DNA from 2 places in the Paenisporosarcina sp. TG-14 genome. Region 1 is predicted to be linked to the other one. Evidence: a T-box and tRNA genes for the amino acid it is inferred to sense, from the RefSeq annotation. Region 1 holds a T-box; the other holds one or more tRNA genes.
The links. A T-box is a leader RNA that pairs with one kind of tRNA and senses whether it is charged. The one in region 1 lies ahead of C406_RS0117390 (valine--tRNA ligase), so its partner is inferred to be a tRNA-Val.
Positions count from the first base shown of each region.

Region 2: it encodes a tRNA-Val, which carries the amino acid that the T-box ahead of C406_RS0117390 (valine--tRNA ligase) is inferred to sense. The anticodon was not compared.

Region 1 covers NZ_AMGD01000077.1:6,644-10,863, reverse strand. The annotation lists gene C406_RS0117390 (valine--tRNA ligase) at 1-1,595, opposite strand, end outside; T-box leader at 1,721-1,949, opposite strand; gene C406_RS0117380 (hypothetical protein) at 2,228-2,782, opposite strand; gene C406_RS0117375 (AbrB family transcriptional regulator) at 2,856-3,911, opposite strand; gene hemL (glutamate-1-semialdehyde 2,1-aminomutase) at 3,972-4,220, opposite strand, start outside.
Region 2 covers NZ_AMGD01000010.1:20,890-25,109, forward strand. The annotation lists gene C406_RS0104340 (MDR family MFS transporter) at 1-671, opposite strand, end outside; gene C406_RS0104345 (DNA-3-methyladenine glycosylase family protein) at 764-1,609, opposite strand; gene C406_RS0104350 (2'-5' RNA ligase family protein) at 1,934-2,458, shown strand; tRNA gene C406_RS0104355 (tRNA-Val) at 2,534-2,606, shown strand; gene C406_RS0104360 (hypothetical protein) at 2,853-3,098, opposite strand; gene C406_RS0104365 (acyl-ACP desaturase) at 3,599-4,220, shown strand, end outside.

The sequences.
Region 1 (4,220 bases):
TTACCTAAAGACTTCGACATTTTGCGTCCGTCTTCAGCGCGCACTAGTCCATGAATTAATACGTCATCAAATGGACGTTTTTCCGTAAATTCGAGTCCTTGGAAAATCATTCGTGATACCCAGAAGAATATAATATCATAACCTGTTACTAATACATCTGTAGGGTAATAGCGTTTGAATTCTTCATTTGATTCGTCTGGCCAACCCATCGTTGAAAACGGCCATAACGCTGATGAAAACCACGTATCTAATACATCTTCATCTTGTTTCCAGTTTTCAATGTCAGCTGGTGCTTCATGACCAACGTAGATTTCATCTGTTTCAATGTGATACCAAGCGGGAATTCGGTGTCCCCACCATAATTGACGTGAAATACACCAGTCGCGAATGTTTTCCATCCAGCGCATATAGGTGTTTTCGAATCGATCTGGTACGAATTGAACTTTGCCATCACCATGTTGAAGGTTAATCGCTTCGTCAGCTAATGGCTGCATTTTAACAAACCATTGTGTTGATAAATACGGTTCTACAACTGCTCCGCTACGCTCAGAGTGACCTACTGAGTGCATATGTTCTTCAATTTTAAATAGTACGCCCGATTCTTGAAGATCCGCTACAATTTGTTTGCGACATTCGAAACGATCCATGCCTTCATACTTTCCAGCTAGACCATTCATCGTACCGTCTTCATTCATCACTAACACGCGCTCTAAGTCATGACGGTTACCGAGTTCAAAGTCATTCGGGTCATGAGCTGGTGTAATTTTAACAGCTCCACTACCAAATGCCATATCGGCATAGTCATCTGCAACGATCTTAATTTGACGACCAATAATCGGTAATGTTAGTGTTTTACCGATTAAATGCATATAACGTTTATCTTCAGGATGAACAGCTACGGCTGTATCGCCAAGCATGGTTTCTGGTCGAGTTGTCGCAATTTCAATATGTCCCGTGCCATCTGTTAGTGGGTAGCGCATATGATAGAAAGCACCCTGTACGTCTTGATGGATTACTTCGATATCCGATAACGCTGTTTTTGTTGCCGGATCCCAGTTGATAATACGTTCACCACGATAAATAAGTCCCTTATTATAAAGTTTAACGAAAACTTCTTTTACTGCGTTGGATAAACCATCATCCAGTGTAAAACGTTCACGTGAGTAATCTAATCCTAAACCAAGTTTTGACCATTGCGTGCGAATATGACCAGCATATTCTTCTTTCCATTTCCACGTTTCTTTAACAAATGTTTCACGACCTAAATCGTAACGTGATATTCCTTCAGAACGAAGTTTTTCTTCTACTTTTGCTTGAGTTGCAATTCCTGCATGGTCCATTCCTGGTAACCATAATGCATCATATCCTTGCATGCGTTTCATACGAATTAATATATCTTGTAACGTCGTGTCCCAAGCATGTCCTAAGTGTAATTTACCAGTTACATTTGGAGGAGGAATTACGATGGTATATGGTTCTTTGCCACTTTCAGGTTGTGCTTCAAAATACTTTCCTTCAAGCCACCATTCATAGCGTCCTTGTTCGATGGACTTAGGATCATATTTCGTAGGTAGCTGCTTTTGTTGTTCAGTCATCATCAGTTCCTCCTTTTTATAGAAAAGCGCAAAGCGCCACTCAAGCTCGACAGACCTACACCAGAACAAAGGTATAGTTAATACGTTTTATATCTTACCCATACGAAAAAACTCCAATCGTCACATAAAAGGACGAAGGAGTTGTTCGCGGTACCACCTTTATTCGCAGATGACAAAATCATCATCACGCTCTCAAAGTTATATAACGGCTTTAAACCGGTTTCTGCTACTTAATTTCGTTCACAGAAACTGCTCATGGGCGACATTCAAACATGTGTTAACGGAAACTTTCACCAGACGTTTCCTCTCTTTTGATAACAACATCATTTTACTCTTCCCAATCTATGCATCAATATTAATTTATTTATCATTTTAGTAAGTACTATTGATGAGTATTGTATCGAATTTTTTATCAAGCCGTCAAGTATTTTTGAAAGGAGAAATTTTAATGAGAAGAGGATATAACCCCTACCTGCTTCCCCCTTGGCTTCGAAAGACTCGTTTTTATTGTAAAAACATCATTCTACCTATTACAGTTTTCGAATTAATTCGCACCATTTTCCTTCCAACTACATTTGACTTTTTGCTTTTATGCCTGTTAATTTCCATTCTTTTTTTGTTTCACAAAGATATTATTTAACTTTAAATACAGAATACTCATCCTTTAAACCGCGCAAGAAAAACGGCAAAGCAATATCTTCTTTAATCACTAGGCTTTCCTCAGAAGTAGAATTTTCACTTGATGAACTACTACTTTCTACTGATGAGGATTCTGGTGGTGGGGGAAGTTCATATGAGCACATTACATCCCATTCAACTTTTAACGTGTGGTCATCTGTAACGGAAGCATGCACATCTGATAAATGAATTTCAGGCTTTACGTCTCCATGTACATAAGTAGGTGGTAATTCTACAAATAATGGTACTGCATATTCAAAATAACCGTTTTCTCCACTAACATCTAAATCTTCAATCGAAATCCATTCTGATGTTCCGTGATGTTGACATTCACCTGGTTGAAATGCGACGTTCGCCGCAATATGGTAAATGCCATGTAAACTGCTTACTCCGTTTAGCTGTTGAAATTCTACTTGCGGTTTAACATCTATTCGTGAAGCACTACTAGGCACCCCAAAACTTTCCGGGAAATAAAATACTTCTTGAAGCTTCCAATTTACATGATTCAATTCTTGTCCTCCTTCACAATGCTATGTGAAAGATTTTATGCGAGAGAACGAGCTATTATGATTTTAGTACAAGTTATTTCAGCCATTTTTTCAATGCGTACGTTAATATGGGACCCGCTATTAACAAAATAAAGAAAATCCGGAATAAATGAAAACTTGTGACTGTCGATAGGTCCGCCCCAGTTTCTAGAGCAGTGATGGACATTTCAGCAATACCACCAGGTGCCGCACTTATAAAGAAATCTAAAAACGTGTTAATTGGATGAATGGCCGTTAAAACGTAAGCGAAGCCAACGCAAAATGCAATTAAAACTAAATTTGATAGCACAATCGCACTAAACATGCGGACAGATAATTTATCTCGTACTTTTTCGAGCTGAAGGCCTAAATGTGAACCGACAAATATTTGAGAAAGAATTAACACCAGTAATGGAACTTCTACAACAGGATGATCGGTGATGAATTGCACAATGGCCATCGCTATAATAGGTGCCATGAGTTCAGGAAGAGGAAAATGATTTTTTTTCATCCCAATGAAAAGAGCTATTCCTACTACGACGACAATAATAAAATGAGTCATATTAAAAGATGATAAGACATCAAGTGAACCATCATTAAAATGTGAGCCTTTTGGAATCCATGCAGTTAAAAATGGGACAATCGTAACAACTACGAATATACGAAAGGTTTGCATTAACATGACGACAGTCGAATTTGCCGATTTCACTTCTTCACTAAGAAGCACCATTTGCGATAAGCCTCCAGGTAGTGAACCTAATACACTTGTAGCAACTGTTTCCCCTGACATTTTCATGAATACATAACTTAGGAGAAGTGCCACAGTCACTACAGAGAATGTTAATAAAGCCATTAAAGGTAGGTCAACCCACATAAGTTCAATTGCTTTTTTGGTAAAAGATGAGCCGATTTGAATGCCTAAGAATATTAAGCCCATTTGACGGAGTATTTTTGGCCAATGAAATTCTAACTTTGTATATTGTCTTAATAACAGTAATGAAATCATGGGTCCGAGTAACCATGGTAAAAAAATACCGATGGAATGTAACACGAATCCACTTGTAGCTGCTATTAAAAATGTTCGTAAAACAATCCAATTTTTGTGCAACATGCCCCACCTCTTCCAATGCAAAAAGTCCTGCTACTCTTAATGAGTAACAGGACGTGTGTTTTAAGCTAATTGAGCAAACACTTTATGGAATGCTTGGACAGTTTTTGCAATATCTTCAGATGTATGAGCTGCAGATAAGAACATGCCCTCAAATTGTGAAGGTGGCAAGAAAATGCCTTCTTCAGCCATCAAGCGATAATATTTTGCGAACAACTTAAGATCAGACGTTTTAGCAATATCAAAGTTAGTCACTTTTTCATTTGTAAAGAAGAATCCAATCATAGACCCTGCACGATTTACTGTGTGAGG
Region 2 (4,220 bases), on a different contig from region 1:
AATTTGTCTTTCAATATTACCCCATAATCTTTTACTTGCGTTTGAATGGCGTACATAAAACCTTTTGACGTATTGTTTATCAACGAGTCGGAATTAGATGGTTTCGTTTCCTTGGTAAATTTGATTAGTATCCAAGCTAATAAAATGCATACTAATCCTGCAGTCACCATTAATCCAAATCTGTAACTAAAGAAGAAAATGCCTCCAAGTATCGGTCCTATAACTACTGCAATATTCATGGAAGTATAAAAAACAGCAAAGACTTCACTGCGATGTTCTTCAGAGACAACATCGGCTACCATTGCTTGGCTAGCTGGCCAATATAATGATCCAAATACGCTAGCTATTGAAAATGCGATAAACCCTAAACTTGGCGATTCCAAAATTGATGAGTTTGCAAGTGCAAATAAGAAAAATGCACCGCCCTGTCCAAAAGAAGACAAAACCATCATCGTTCGACGACCATATTGATCAGCACAATAGCCACCAACTAAATTTGCTGCTACTGAAAAAACCTGCGACAAAATTAATAATAAACCAGCTGTCGTTTTGCCGAATTCTTCTGCAAAATAAATAGCAAGGAATGGAAAAAACATCCAGAACGTTATGTTCATGAACGCTTCGCCAATTAGCCTTGCTTTTAAACTTCGATCCCAATCTCTAATTCTCATGATGTCTTCTCCCTAAACTTTCATCTATCTATTACTTTTTTAATAGTGTAGCACTGTGATTAGTTTCTTTGACATACATAATTAGTCTGAGGTTATTCTATACTTCTCCACAAATAAAGCGATGCGTAACTTAAATAAGGTGACCAATCGGGAAAGTGAGTTGCAATCTCTTCAGCTTTTGGTTTATCGGGAGTTGCCCAAAGTTTTTTCAATGCATTTTGAAGTCCTATATCTGCAAGTGGGAATAAATTTGGTCTTCCTAAACCAAATAGTAAAAAGCTACCTGCTGTCCACGGTCCGATTCCCCGGTATTTCACAAGTATTTGCGTGATTGTTTCATCGTCTTGTTGAGCAAGGGCTTCGAGATTGAGTTCGCCACTAGCTATGGCTTGTGACACTCCAATCACGTATTCTGCTTTTCTAGTACTAAATTGTAGTTCTCGTAACTCTTCAACTTGAAGTTGTCCTATCACGTCAGGTTGTGGGTAGAACCAAACACCATCTATTTGCTCGCCAAATGTATGAACGAAACGAGTCGTAAGTGTATGGGCAAATGATAAATTTAATTGTTGATGTATGATGCTTTTCAATAACGTTGCGTATAACGAAAACTCTCTAATAATGGGCGTTCCTCTATGCTCCTCAAATAAAGAAGCTAAATTGGTGTGGGCGAAATGAGCATGAATGGGGTCGAGTGACCGATCAAAATGAAAAATTTCTTTAATGGTTTGTAGTTGTTGTTCGTTAGTTGTTCCTTCTATTAGAAATGTTGGAGATTCTGTTGTTCCTGTAGCCTGAACTTTATTTACCTTGCGCTCTCCAGTCGCTACAAGAACATAACGTTCTTCTTTATTTAAAGAAATCAAAGGGTCCATTGAAAGACGGTCGAGTACACGATCAAAATCATATGTGAAATTTAAATTGATATATTCTGTCATGGTCATATCCTTTCTCTTCGGTTATATTTGACTCATACATTTATGATAAGATGAATTGATGTGAAATAGCATGATGGCAGTTTAGTTTAATACTTATTTCTTCTTCTCATGTGGTGAGTAGTTAGAAGTCCTGATTCTATTAATAATATTAATAGCTTAGATGACTATAGTTAAATTAAAGTATAACTGAAAGATTCAAACTGTAAGTATATACTTATTAGAAATAACGATTGGAAGATATTACACTCTTGAAAACCGACTCTCTTGCTGTCGAAGCGAGTTCCAGGATTCAAAATATTTGGGGATAAAGAAGGAGAAATTTTCATGCAAGTTTTGGTTTTACGTTTTGACTACAAATTATCTACACAATTAGAACATAATATAAAAGACTTATTAATCGCTTCAAGTCGAAGTAAAGAAACACCTCTTCCACCCCACATCAGCTTATTTACTTTTGATCAAATTAATCCTTTAATTTTAAATGAACGAGTAAAATTATGGATTGAAAAACAAAAACAACTTGATATTTCTTTATCATCCCTAGGATTCTTCAAACAACAAGGTACATTTTTTGCAGCACCAGTGGTCACGAAGGAATTAGAGTTATTTCATCGCGAACTATTTTCTCTAATCTTGAATTTACATACAAATGAAATTTCCCCATACTTACCAGGTAAATGGGTACCTCATGCAACGTTAATTAACAATGTACCTCTAACCGTTTGGGGTCCCCTATTTCAACGTGCAAGCTTGTCCTTTGAAACACTTGTCGGAAAAGCAGTAGCTATTGAATGTTGGACCGTTGTAAATGGTAGTGCACAAACAGAATGGACCCACTTTTTACAGTAAGTTATTTGAATTATTTTTTCTAGATCATTGACTATTATTCTGTGGACGTTATAATAGAATTTGTCCTAGAAAAACGATCTTGTAGCTCAGCTGGGAGAGCGCCACCTTGACAGGGTGGAGGTCGCTGGTTCGAGCCCAGTCGGGATCATTGGGTGCCAAACCCACGAGAATCTTTAAGGAACGAAAGATTCTTCCAAAAAAAGCATCATCTCTTAGGAGGTGGTGTTTTTTTTCTGTCTTTTGTATTCGTGCTAAAAAGAACAAATCCTTTATCTCATACTATTGGAAGTGTAAATTCATTTTCGATAGTTCAAATACTGATCATTTACTAATACATCAATTTCATTACCTTATGTATAGAAAAAGCACACTACGTGTAAGTGCGCTTTGATAATTACAATAAAGTTACATCTGAATAACGGAGTATAAAGCCCGTTTTAAATTTACTTTCATCAAAATGAATTAACTTATGCTTTTTTAAATTCTTATAGCCATCATACCTATCTTCAGTGTCCATAAACCCGTCTCCCTTATATGGGAGTTCTGCTATTTCAGGTTTGGTTTCTTTAAAAGCTTTAATATTAGCAAACAGCTTAAATTCATTTTCAGACAAAAAACTGAAGGTGTCTCTATCTACCATTTTCACCCCTCCTCTCTTCCATCCATTATTCTACAAAAGAGAATGGATTCCTTTAAAATGAAATATTATTATTTAAGAAAATCACATCTCATTTAGTAATGCTTTCATTTATATAATTATATCCTTACAACATTCGTGGATGACTCTACTGTGTATTTACGTTCTTCATTTTCTTCCTGTAACTGTTTTATTGTGCACTTAGTACCTCTTTTTCCTCCTCGAGCTTCCCGATTTTATGCTATGCTGGATTACTTTCTAAATGTCTACGCCCATTTATAATCCACCCAGGCCATTTTGCTCAATAAAAGATTACTAATTACTATACACAGAAAAAATTGAATATTACGTATCTTGGTGGTATATTATAAGCTACTAAACTCACATCGTCACTTTATAATGCCGACAAAGGTGGATCAATTTTTTGAAGAAACTTTTGTGTCCATAATAAATTTTACACAAAAGGACCCAAAACTTTGAAAGGCATAGAAGGAGGTATTTTCATGTTAACAAATCATCTGGATTTTAGACTAGAGCCCCAAATTCAAAAACTATATGCGGAACATAAAAAACGATCAGAGAAAATAGATTGGGGATATCATGAATTTTTGCCATGGGACAAGGCTCAAGATTTTCGCAGAGTACCGTGGGACTCAAGTCAAGTTACCTTACCTGCAAACATTATCACTGCTGTGGAAACCGCCCTATTGACAGAAGTTAATCTTCCCTGGTTCACTTCACATCTGGATCAAACCTTTAAAGGCCCATTAACCGTTGTCCGAGATTTTGTTCATACATGGACTGCCGAAGAAGATCAACATTCCAACTTACTTGAAACCTATCTACTAATCACGCGTAGTGTGGATCCAAAACGTCTTCACCAACTACATAAACAAACCGTTGAAAGCGGGTATAGTCCAGACTATACGACACCTTTTGAAACAATGGTTTATACAACCATGCAGGAACTTGCGACGATGGCCTTTTATACAAATGTCGCAAAAGTAGCCAGAAAGCATGACAGCGAACTATCTACTCTTCTTTTGCGCTTATCAAAAGACGAAACGCTGCATTACGCTTTTTATCGCGATGTCATTAAATTTCATCTTCAATTAGAACCGAACT